One region of the Actinoplanes hulinensis genome, then DNA from elsewhere that is predicted to be linked to it. Evidence: riboswitches for the same ligand, from Rfam matches in the RefSeq annotation. Region 1 holds a riboswitch; the other holds the start of a gene.
The links. Region 1 has a riboswitch for thiamine pyrophosphate ahead of KZ829_RS22945 (ECF transporter S component). Riboswitches for the same ligand answer to the same signal wherever they lie in the genome.
Positions count from the first base shown of each region.

Region 2: another riboswitch for thiamine pyrophosphate. It lies ahead of KZ829_RS02650 (thiamine phosphate synthase); the one in region 1 lies ahead of KZ829_RS22945 (ECF transporter S component).

Region 1 is NZ_JAHXZI010000012.1:76,619-81,503, reverse strand. Features, by position in the region: gene KZ829_RS22965 (Fur family transcriptional regulator) at 1-375, shown strand, start outside; gene KZ829_RS22960 (hypothetical protein) at 392-1,000, shown strand; gene KZ829_RS22955 (DUF6328 family protein) at 980-1,477, opposite strand; gene KZ829_RS22950 (alpha/beta fold hydrolase) at 1,509-2,324, opposite strand; TPP riboswitch at 2,420-2,522, shown strand; gene KZ829_RS22945 (ECF transporter S component) at 2,593-3,183, shown strand; gene KZ829_RS22940 (ABC transporter ATP-binding protein) at 3,187-4,617, shown strand; gene KZ829_RS22935 (energy-coupling factor transporter transmembrane component T family protein) at 4,614-4,885, shown strand, end outside.
Region 2 is NZ_JAHXZI010000001.1:549,305-554,189, reverse strand. Features, by position in the region: gene KZ829_RS02655 (ABC-F family ATP-binding cassette domain-containing protein) at 1-1,643, shown strand, start outside; TPP riboswitch at 1,677-1,787, shown strand; gene KZ829_RS02650 (thiamine phosphate synthase) at 1,781-2,365, shown strand; gene thiO (glycine oxidase ThiO) at 2,362-3,384, shown strand; gene thiS (sulfur carrier protein ThiS) at 3,381-3,581, shown strand; gene KZ829_RS02635 (thiazole synthase) at 3,584-4,327, shown strand; gene KZ829_RS02630 (thiamine phosphate synthase) at 4,321-4,885, shown strand, end outside.

The DNA.
Region 1 (4,885 bases):
ACCCGGCAGCGCAGCGCCGTCAGCGCCGTCCTCGCCGAGACCGAGGGCTTCCACAGCGCACAGGATCTGCACGCGATGTTGCGCGAGCGGGGCGAGCGGGTCGGGCTCACCACGGTCTACCGGACGTTGCAGGGCCTGGCCGACGCCGGCGAGATCGACGTCATGCGCCCGCCGGGTGGGGAGCACCTCTACCGGCGGTGCAGCCAGGGGCACCACCATCATCTGGTGTGCCGGTCGTGCGGGCGGACGGTCGAGGTGGCCGGCCCGGCGGTGGAGTCCTGGGCCGACAAGGTGGCCGGCCAGCACGGCTTCGTCGACGTCTCGCACACGATGGAGATCTTCGGCACGTGCCCGGAGTGCGCCGCGAAAAGCTGAGTGCGACGCTTCCGGTGTGAAGCCCTATGCGGACCGATTCCCCGTCGCTCTTCGCCAACTGGTCACCGACGTCCTCGTGGTGCTCTGGGTCTATCTGTGGATCCGGGTGGCACTGTGGATCAACGACGTGGTCGAGAGACTCGCCGTGCCCGGGCAGAAGCTGGAGAGCGCCGGCAGCGGCATCGCCGACAACCTGGCCGACGCGTCCGGCAAGGTGGGCCGGGTGCCGGTCGTCGGTGACGATCTGACCAGGCCGTTCACCGGCGCCGCGGACGCCGCGCGGGCGATCGCCGACGCCGGTCACGAGCAGCAGGAGATCGTCGGACGGCTGGCGCTGATCCTGCCGCTGGTGGCGGTGGCCGTACCGTTGGCTCTGGTCCTGTTCCTGTGGCTGCCGCTGCGGCTGCGCTGGATGCGCCGGGCCGGGATCGCGGCCGCGGTCCGGGACGACGCGGCCGGCCGTGACCTGCTGGCGCTGCGCGCGCTGGCCGGCCGCCCACTCGGTGAGCTGACCAGGCTGGGCCCGGACATCGCACAGAGCTGGCGGGCCGGCGACGCGGCCGCCGTGGATGCCTTGGCCGAGCTGGAGCTGCGGTCGCTGGGCCTACGAGGACGCCGAGTCTGACTCGTCGCCCCACTCCCGGTGGGCGAACGGCAGGATGGCCCAGTAGGTCAAAAACCAGGCCCCGGTGACGACGGTCAGCGGGATGGCCCACATCCAGTTCAGCAGGTAGTCGGTGATCAGCAGGACGCTGCTGACCATCGAGACCAGCATGAAGGCCAGGCCGCCGGACGCCATCTTGTGGGCGTAGCGGACCAGTTCCGGTTTGCGGCCCTGCCGGAACAGGGCACGGTGGAACGCCACCGGCGAGATGATCATCGCGGTGGCGAAGGCCGCGCTGATCAGCGCGACGATGTAGGTGTCCTTCTGGAAGCCGGTGACCTTCGGGAACCCGCTGCTGAACGGCAGGGTCAGCAGGAACGCGAAGAGGATCTGCACTCCGGTCTGCGCGACCCTGAGTTCTTGGAGGAGATCGCCGAAGTTGCGATCCCAGCGCTGTTTCTCGGTCTCACGGGAGGTGTGGTGCGTATCGACCGCCATGTCGCGAGAGCGTTCCCCCGTGGGCTCGTGGTCAAACGCCGATCCGTGCCAGGACGGCGTCGGCGAGCTCGCGTGGCGCCTGTTCGGGCACCCAGTGGCTGACCCCGCGCATGGCCACCATCTGGTACTCGCCTCGCACCCAGTCCCGGGTCCGCAGCGCCGCGGTGAGCCCGACCACCCCGTCCTTGTCGCTCCAGACGTACGTGGTGGGCACGGTCACCACCCCGAGCCCGGAGTACTCCTCGCTGGCGATGGCCCGGTACCAGTTGAGCCCGCCGGTCAGCCGGCCCGGCTCACGCATCGCCGCCACGTACTGTTCGGCGCGCATCCCGATGGGGCGCAGCATGAGCCGCAGGGCGAGCGAGTGCCGGGCGGACAGCACCTTCTCGGCGATCGCGGAGCGGAACAACCCCATGTAGGCGAGCCGGGCCTGCTGGGAGGGCCGGACCCGGAGGGCGAGCAGCAGCGCCCGCGGGTGCGGCACGGAGATCGCGGTCAGGGTCCGGACCCGGTGCGGGTGGTGGACGGCCAGCTGCCAGCCCACCTGGGCGCCCCAGTCGTGGCCGACCACGTGGGCGCTCTCGATGCCGAGGGCGTCGAGGACGGCGATGGCGTCGTCGGTGACTTCCGACATCCGGTACGCCGAGACCGCCGTGGGCCGCGCGCCGGGCGAGTAGCCGCGCTGGTCCAGGGCGTAGGTCCGCAGCCCGGCCTCGTGCAGGCGGGGCAGGATCAGGTCGAACTCACGGGAGTCCTGCGGGAATCCATGGAGCAGGAGGACCGGATCGCCGTCCGAGGGTCCCCCCTCGTACACATCGAACGTCATGCCCCTGGCCTTGACCTCGATCACGTGATCACTACCTCCCTGTGCCGCGCTGCTACCAGGTGTTACGGTCATCGAAGCACATCCACCGAGGCCTTGCCCGCGAGAGCGGACGGGCTTCGATCCGACAGGGGAGCGCACAGCGCTGAGAGTGCGGGTGACCGCAGACCCTCGTACCTGATCTGGGTAATGCCAGCGCAGGAAGTTCGGTCCTCTCCAGCCGCGTCGCACCCGGGCGCCGCTGCCCGGGTCGCGGCGTGCGTCTCCTCCCGGTGTCCGCTGGGAGGCGTACATGAAAGACATCAACCCGAACCGGTGGCGCACGATAGACATCGTGATCGCCTCGGTGATCGCCGTGGCGTTCGGCGTCATCTTCTGGGCGTGGGGCAACCTCTGGGTGATCACCGAGGGCGCCTTCGCCTTCTTCCCCCCGTCCCAGACCGTGCTGTACGGCGTCTGGCTGATCCCGGCCGTGCTGGGCGGCCTGATCATCCGCAAGCCGGGCGCGGCGCTCTACACCGAGCTGGTGGCGGCGCTGGTGTCCGGGCTGCTCGGCAGCACCTGGGGCCTGACCGTCGTCTGGCAGGGCCTGGCGCAGGGTCTCGGCGCCGAGCTGGCGTTCGCGGCGTTCCGCTACCAGTCGTTCCGGATCGGCACCGCGCTGCTGGCCGGCACGCTGACCGGCGTGAGCGCGGCGATCTTCGACTTCTTCGTGTGGAACTCGGAGACCGCCCTCTGGTCCTACCGGATCCCGTACGCGCTGATCACCGTCCTGAGCGGCGCCGTGATCGCCGGCCTCGGCTCCTGGGCGCTGGTCCGGGCGCTGGCCCCGACCGGTGTGCTGGACCGGTTCGGAGCCGGCCGCGAGCGGGCAACGATCTGATTCATGAGTGAGGTTCGGCTTCGCGGCTTCGGGTGGCGGCACGCCGGGCGCCGCGCCTGGGCGGTCCGCGGGCTGGACCTGGAGATCCGGCACGGCGAGCGGGTGCTGCTGCTCGGTCCCTCCGGGGCCGGCAAGAGCACCCTGCTCGCCGCGCTCGCCGGTCTGCTGCCGGAGGACTCCGGCGAGTCCGAGGGCGCCATCGAGATCGACGGGCTGGACCCGCGCAAGGCCCGCGAGCGGGTCGGCATCGTCTTCCAGGACCCGCAGACCCAGCTCGTGATGGCCCGCAGCGGCGACGACGTGGCGTTCGGGCTGGAGAACCGGGGAGTACCGGCCGGCGAGATCTGGCCACGGGTGTCCGACGTACTGGATCGCGTCGGTTTCCCGTACCCCGTCAACCGGTCCACCGCCGCGCTCTCCGGCGGTGAGGCGCAACGTCTCGCCCTGGCCGGGGTCCTGGCCCTGCGGCCCGGGCTGCTGCTGCTGGACGAGCCGACCGCCAACCTCGACCCGGCGGGCGCCGGGCTGATCCGGGACGCGGTGGCCCGAACCGCCGACCCCTCGACCACGCTGATCATCGTGGAACACCGGGTGGCCGAGGCCCTTCCGCTGGTCGACCGGGTCGTGGTCCTGGAGCCGGGCGGTGGCGTGCGCGCCGACGGCACGCCCGAGCTGATCTTCGCCGCCTACGGCGACAAACTCGCCGGCGAGGGCGTCTGGGTGCCAGGCTTCAGCACGCCGCCGATCAAGGCCGCCACAAAACCGGCAGACGATCTGGTACGCGTGACGCGCGCCGAAGTCACGAAACGCCTCCCACCCGTCTCGCTGTCCGCCGCGGCGGGCGAGGTGGTGGCCGTGACCGGGCCCAACGGCGCCGGCAAGTCCACGCTGGCGCTGCTGCTCGGCGGCCTGCTGGCGCCGACGTCCGGCCGGGTCGAGGCGTTCGGGGACCGCCGCCCGCCGCACCGCTGGCGGGCCGCCACCCTGACCGGGCGGATCGGGTCGGTCTTCCAGAACCCGGAGCACCAGTTCGTCACCGGGCGGGTCGCCGACGAACTGGCGCTCGGCCCGCGCCGGCTGGGCCGCACCCCGGAGCAGATCCGCCGCACCGTCGACGACCTGCTGGACCGGCTGCGGTTGACCCGGCTCGCGGAGGCGAACCCGTACACCCTCTCCGGCGGTGAGGCCCGCCGGCTCAGCGTGGCCACGGCGCTGGCCACCGCGCCCCGGCTGCTGGTGCTCGACGAACCCACCTTCGGCCAGGACCGCCGCACCTGGCGGGAACTGGTCGAGCTGCTGGCCGGGCTGCGCGACGACGGTCACGGGGTGGTCGCCGTCACGCATGATGACGCTTTCGTCCGTACCCTCGCTGATCGAACCGTGCCCCTCGGGGAGCCGGCGCCGGACCCGCTGCCGCGGAGGTCTCGTCCGTGAGCCTGTCCGTGGAGCCGATCGCCGATCCCGCCGCGCCGCTGGCCCGCCGCAACCCGGTCGCCAAGCTGGGCGCCGCGCTGTTGTTCACGCTGCCGCTGATCCTGTCCGTCGACCCGTTCACCCCGTCCGCGGCCCTGGTCGTGGAGCTGCTCGTGCTGCCGTTCTTCGGCATCCGGATGCGGCTGCTGGCCCGCCGGCTTGCTCCGCTGCTGCTCACCGCGGGCGGGATCCTGGTCACCATGGTCCTGTTCGCCGGGGAGCGGACCGG
Region 2 (4,885 bases), on a different contig from region 1:
GTTACGTGGATGTCGCCGGTGCCGGGTTCGTGCTCCCGGACGGGCGTGAGCTCTTCACCGACGTGTCGTTCCGGGTCGGCGAGGGAGCGAAGGTGGCGCTCGTCGGGCCCAACGGCGCCGGCAAGACCACGCTCATGCGGATGGTGGCGGGTGACATCCCGACCCAGAGCGGCGTGATCGCCCGATCCGGTGGGCTCGGTGTCATGCGGCAGTTCATCGGGATGATCGGCGACGACCGTACCCTGGAGGATCTCGCTCTTTCTCTCGTGCCACCCGCGCTGCGCGCGGCAGGTGAGCGACTGCGCACGGCCACCGCGGCCCTCGACGAGACCGAGAAGACCCAGATCGCGTACGCGAACGCGCTCGCCGGCTGGGGTGAGGTCGGCGGGTACGACGCCGAGGTGCTGTTCGACACGGTGGCGGTGTCCATCCTCGGCCGGCCGTGGGAGGAGACCCGGCACCGGATCGTGCGGACCCTCTCCGGCGGCGAGCAGAAACGGTTCGCCCTCGACCTGCTGCTCCGCGGCGCCGACGAGGTGCTGCTGCTGGACGAGCCGGACAACTTCCTCGACGTGCCCGCCAAACGCTGGCTGGAGCAGCGGCTGCGCGAGTCGAACAAGTCGGTGCTGTACGTCTCGCACGACCGGGAGCTGCTGGCCCAGACCGCGGACCGGGTGGTCGCCGTCGAGGGTGGCGGCGCGTGGACCCATCCGGCCGGGTTCGCCTCCTGGCACGAGGCACGTGGGCACCGGCACGAGCGGCTCGAGGAGAACCGGCGGCGCTGGGACGAGGAGCACGAGAAGCTCAAGGAACTCGTGCTCACGCTGCGGAACAAGGCGGCCTTCAACGACGGGCTGGCCTCGCGCTACCAGGCCGCGCAGACCCGGCTCCGCAAGTTCGAGGAGGCCGGGCCGCCGCCACTGCCGCCCAAGGACCAGGCCGTGAAGATGAACCTTCGCGGTGGGCGTACTGGGAAGCGGGCGGTCATCTGCGAGCGGCTCGAGCTGGAGAACCTGACGTTCCCGTTCGACGTGGAGATCTGGTACGGCGACCGGGTCGCGGTGCTGGGCGCCAACGGCACCGGCAAGTCGCACTTCCTGCGGCTGCTCGCGGCCGGCGGCAGCGACCCGGATCTGGAGCACAAGCCGGTGGACGGGGCGCCGCTGGCGTACGTGGCACACGACGGGGTGGCGAGGCTCGGCGCGCGGGTCCGGCCCGGGCACTTCTCGCAGACCCACGACCGGCCGGAGCTGGTGGAGAAGACGCTGGTCGAGATCCTGTGGCGGGGCGACGAGCACCGGTCCGGGATGGATCGGGCCGGCGCCATGAAGGCGCTCAACCGGTACGAGCTGGCGGCCCAGGGGGACCAGCGGTTCGGCACGCTCTCCGGTGGGCAGCAGGCCCGGTTCCTGGTGCTGCTGCTGGAGCTGTCGGGGGCCACCCTGCTGCTGCTCGACGAGCCCACCGACAACCTGGACCTGGCCTCGGCGGAGGCGCTGGAGGAGGGGCTGAGGGCGTTCGACGGCACGGTGATGGCTGTCACGCACGACCGCTGGTTCACCAGGTCCTTCGACCGTTTCCTGCTGTTCAGGGGCGACAACGAAGTTGTGGAGGTTCCTGAACCGGTCTGGGACGTTCGCTAGTTTTCCTGTGACGGACCGGTTAGGGTCCGGTTACGACCAACCCACGGGAGTCCGGGCACCGGGCTGAGAGGGGGGCTGATGCGGCCCCCGACCGTCGAACCTGATCCGGGTCATGCCGGCGCAGGGAGGAGTGCTTCATGCGCATCGCCTTTCCCCGTATCCATGTCATAACAGACACATTGGATGTCGTGCGCGGTGTCGCGGGGCTCGATGACATCGCGGTGCAGATCCGGGTGAAGACCAACGACGCCCAGGCGTACGAGCTGGCCGTCGCCGCCGTCGCGATCTGTCGCCCGGCCGGCACGATGGTGCTGGTCAACGACCGGGTCGGGGTGGCTCTCGCGGCGGGCGCGGACGGCGTCCACGTCGGCGCCGACGACCTGCCGGTCGAGGTCGTCCGGCGGATCCTCGGGCCGGCCGCGATCGTCGGCGCCACCTGCCGGACACCCGCGGCCGCGCGGGCGGCCGTCGCCGCCGGAGCGAGCTACCTCGGTGCCGGGCCGGCGTTCCACACCTCCACGAAGGACGGGCTGCCACCACCGCTCGGGCCGGCCGCGATCGCCGCGGTCGCCGAGGCGGTTCCGGGTACGCCGGTCCTCGCGATCGGTGGGATCACCGCTGACCGGGTGCCGCTTCTCGCGGTGCACGGTGTGGCGGCGGTCTCCGCCTTCGCGGCGGACCCGAAAGGAGCGGCGGCCGAGTTCCTGCAGGCGCTGTCATGAGCGTCCGGATCGCCGTCGTCGGGGGCGGCATCATCGGGCTCGCCATCGCCGCCGAACTGCTCGACCGTGGGGCCGACGTCACCGTCTACGACCCGGCGCCCGCCGGGACGGACGGGGCCTGGCACGTCGCGGCCGGGATGCTCGCGCCCGGTGGTGAGTCGGCCTTCGAATACCCGCATCTCACCCGCCTGCTGGAGGCCTCCGGCGAGTTGTGGCCGTCGTTCGCGGCGCGGCTCGGTGACGTCGGCTACGACGAGGCGGGCACCCTCTCGGTGGCGCTCACCGCCGATGACGTGGTCGATTGCGCGCGGGAGTGGAAGCACCAGAAACTGGCCCGGCTCAGCGGCTCCCAGCTGCGGGATCTCGAGCCGGCGCTGTCGCCGCGGGTGCGGGCCGGGGTCTTCGCGCCGACCGAGATCCAGGTCGATCCGCGCAAGGTGGTCGCGGCGCTGCGCTCTTCTTTGGAAGGGCGCGTCTATGCACAGCATATTTCTGATCTATCCGAGTTGGATGAAGACCTGACCGTGGTCGCGGCAGGCTGCGGGACCGCCACCCTCACCGGGTTACCGATCCGGCCGGTGAAGGGCCAGGTCCTGCGCCTGCGCGGCGAACCCGGCCTGCTCCGCCACGTGATCGACGGCGCGGCCGACGGACGGCACGTCTACCTGGTCCCGCGCGCCGACGGCGAGGTCGTGGTCGGCGCCACCCAGGAGGAGCGCGCCGACCGGCAGATCACCGCGGGCGGTGTGCACGACCTGCTGCGGGCCGCCCTCGACCTGGTGCCCGGCCTGGCCGAGCACGAGATCACCGAATGGACCGTGGGTCACCGGCCGGGCAGCCCGGACAACGCGCCGCTGCTCGGGTTCCTCGACGACAGCCGCCGCACCGTGGTCGCGGCCGGCCACCACCGCAACGGGATCCTGCTCGCCCCGATCACCGCACGACTCATCGCCGACCTGGTGTTCACCGGCTCGGCGGACCCACTGCTGGAAGCGTTCGCGCCCGGGAGGTTCGGATGAAGTTGACGATCAACGGCCAGACCCAGGACCGGTCCGGCACCTGCTCGGTGGCGACCCTGGTCGCCGAGATCATCGCGGCCCAGCGCGGGGTCGCCGTGGCGGTCAACGGGACGGTCGTGCCGCGGTCGGTGTGGGGGCAGGTCGACCTCGCCGACGGCGACCGGATCGAGGTCCTCACCGCGGCGCAGGGAGGGTGACGATGTTCCTTCCGGAGAACGGGCTGATCCTCGGCACCGGCGGGGCGAACAGTCTCGCCGCACTGGAGGAGGCCGTCGTCGCGTCCGAGACCACGCTCGTCACCGTGGCGCTGCGCCGGGTCGACGCGGCCGGGCCCGGACTGCTGCCGATGCTCGACCGGCTCGGCGTACGGGTGCTGCCCAACACGGCCGGCTGCTACACCAGCGGGGACGCGGTCAAGACCGCGCAGATGGCCCGGGAGGCGTTCGAGACCGAGCTGATCAAGCTGGAGGTGATCGGCGACGAGCGGACCCTGCTGCCGGACGGTGTGGAACTGCTCAAGGCCGCGGAGATCCTGGTGGCGGACGGGTTCACGGTCCTGCCGTACACCAGTGACGACCCGATCCTGGCCCGCCGCCTGGCCGACGCCGGGTGCGCCGCCGTCATGCCGGCCGGTTCGCCGATCGGCTCCGGGCTGGGCATCTCCAACCCGCACCACATCGAGTTGATCGTGCAGAGCGTCGACGTGCCGGTGGTTCTCGACGCCGGGATCGGCACCGCCTCGGACGCCGCCCTCGCCATGGAGCTCGGCTGCGACGCGGTCCTGATCGCCAGCGCCATCACCCGCTCCGACGACCCGGCGGCGATGGCCGCGGCGATGCGGCACGCGGTCACGGCCGGCCGGCTCGCCCGCGCCGCCGGGCGGATCCCACGCCGCTTCCACGCACTGGCGTCCACCCAGGACGACGGGATCGCCGAATGGTGACCCCCGGCGGGCTCGTCGTGCTCACCGATCGGCGGTCCGCCGCCGGGCCGTTGCCCCAGGTGGTCGCGGCGGCGGTTCGCGGTGGCGCGGCGTGGGTCGTTCTGCGTGAGCGCGATCTCCGGTACGCCGAACGCGCGGCCCTGGCAGCCGAGTTGCGATCGTCGCTGCCCCCGGGCCGGTTGATCGTCGCCGGCCCGGACCCGTTGGGCGGCGACGCCGTGCACCTGGCCGGTGGCGATCCGCTGCCGTCCGGGATCCCGCTGGTGGGCCGCTCCTGGCACGGGACCGAGTCGCTGTCCGGTGTGGACTACGTGACGGTCTCGCCGGTCTACCTCACCGAGTCCAAACCGGGGTACGGTCCCGCGCTCGGGGCCACGGGGGCCGCCGAGCTGCGTGCGCCGGTGCCCTGGCTGGCGCTCGGCGGGATCGACTCGCCGTCGCGGGCGGCCGACTGTGCGGCGGCCGGAGCGGCGGGGATCGCGGTGATGGGCGCGCTCATGCGGTCACCCGACCCCGAGTCGACGGCCCGGGAACTGGCGACGGCGTTCGCCGCCCCGG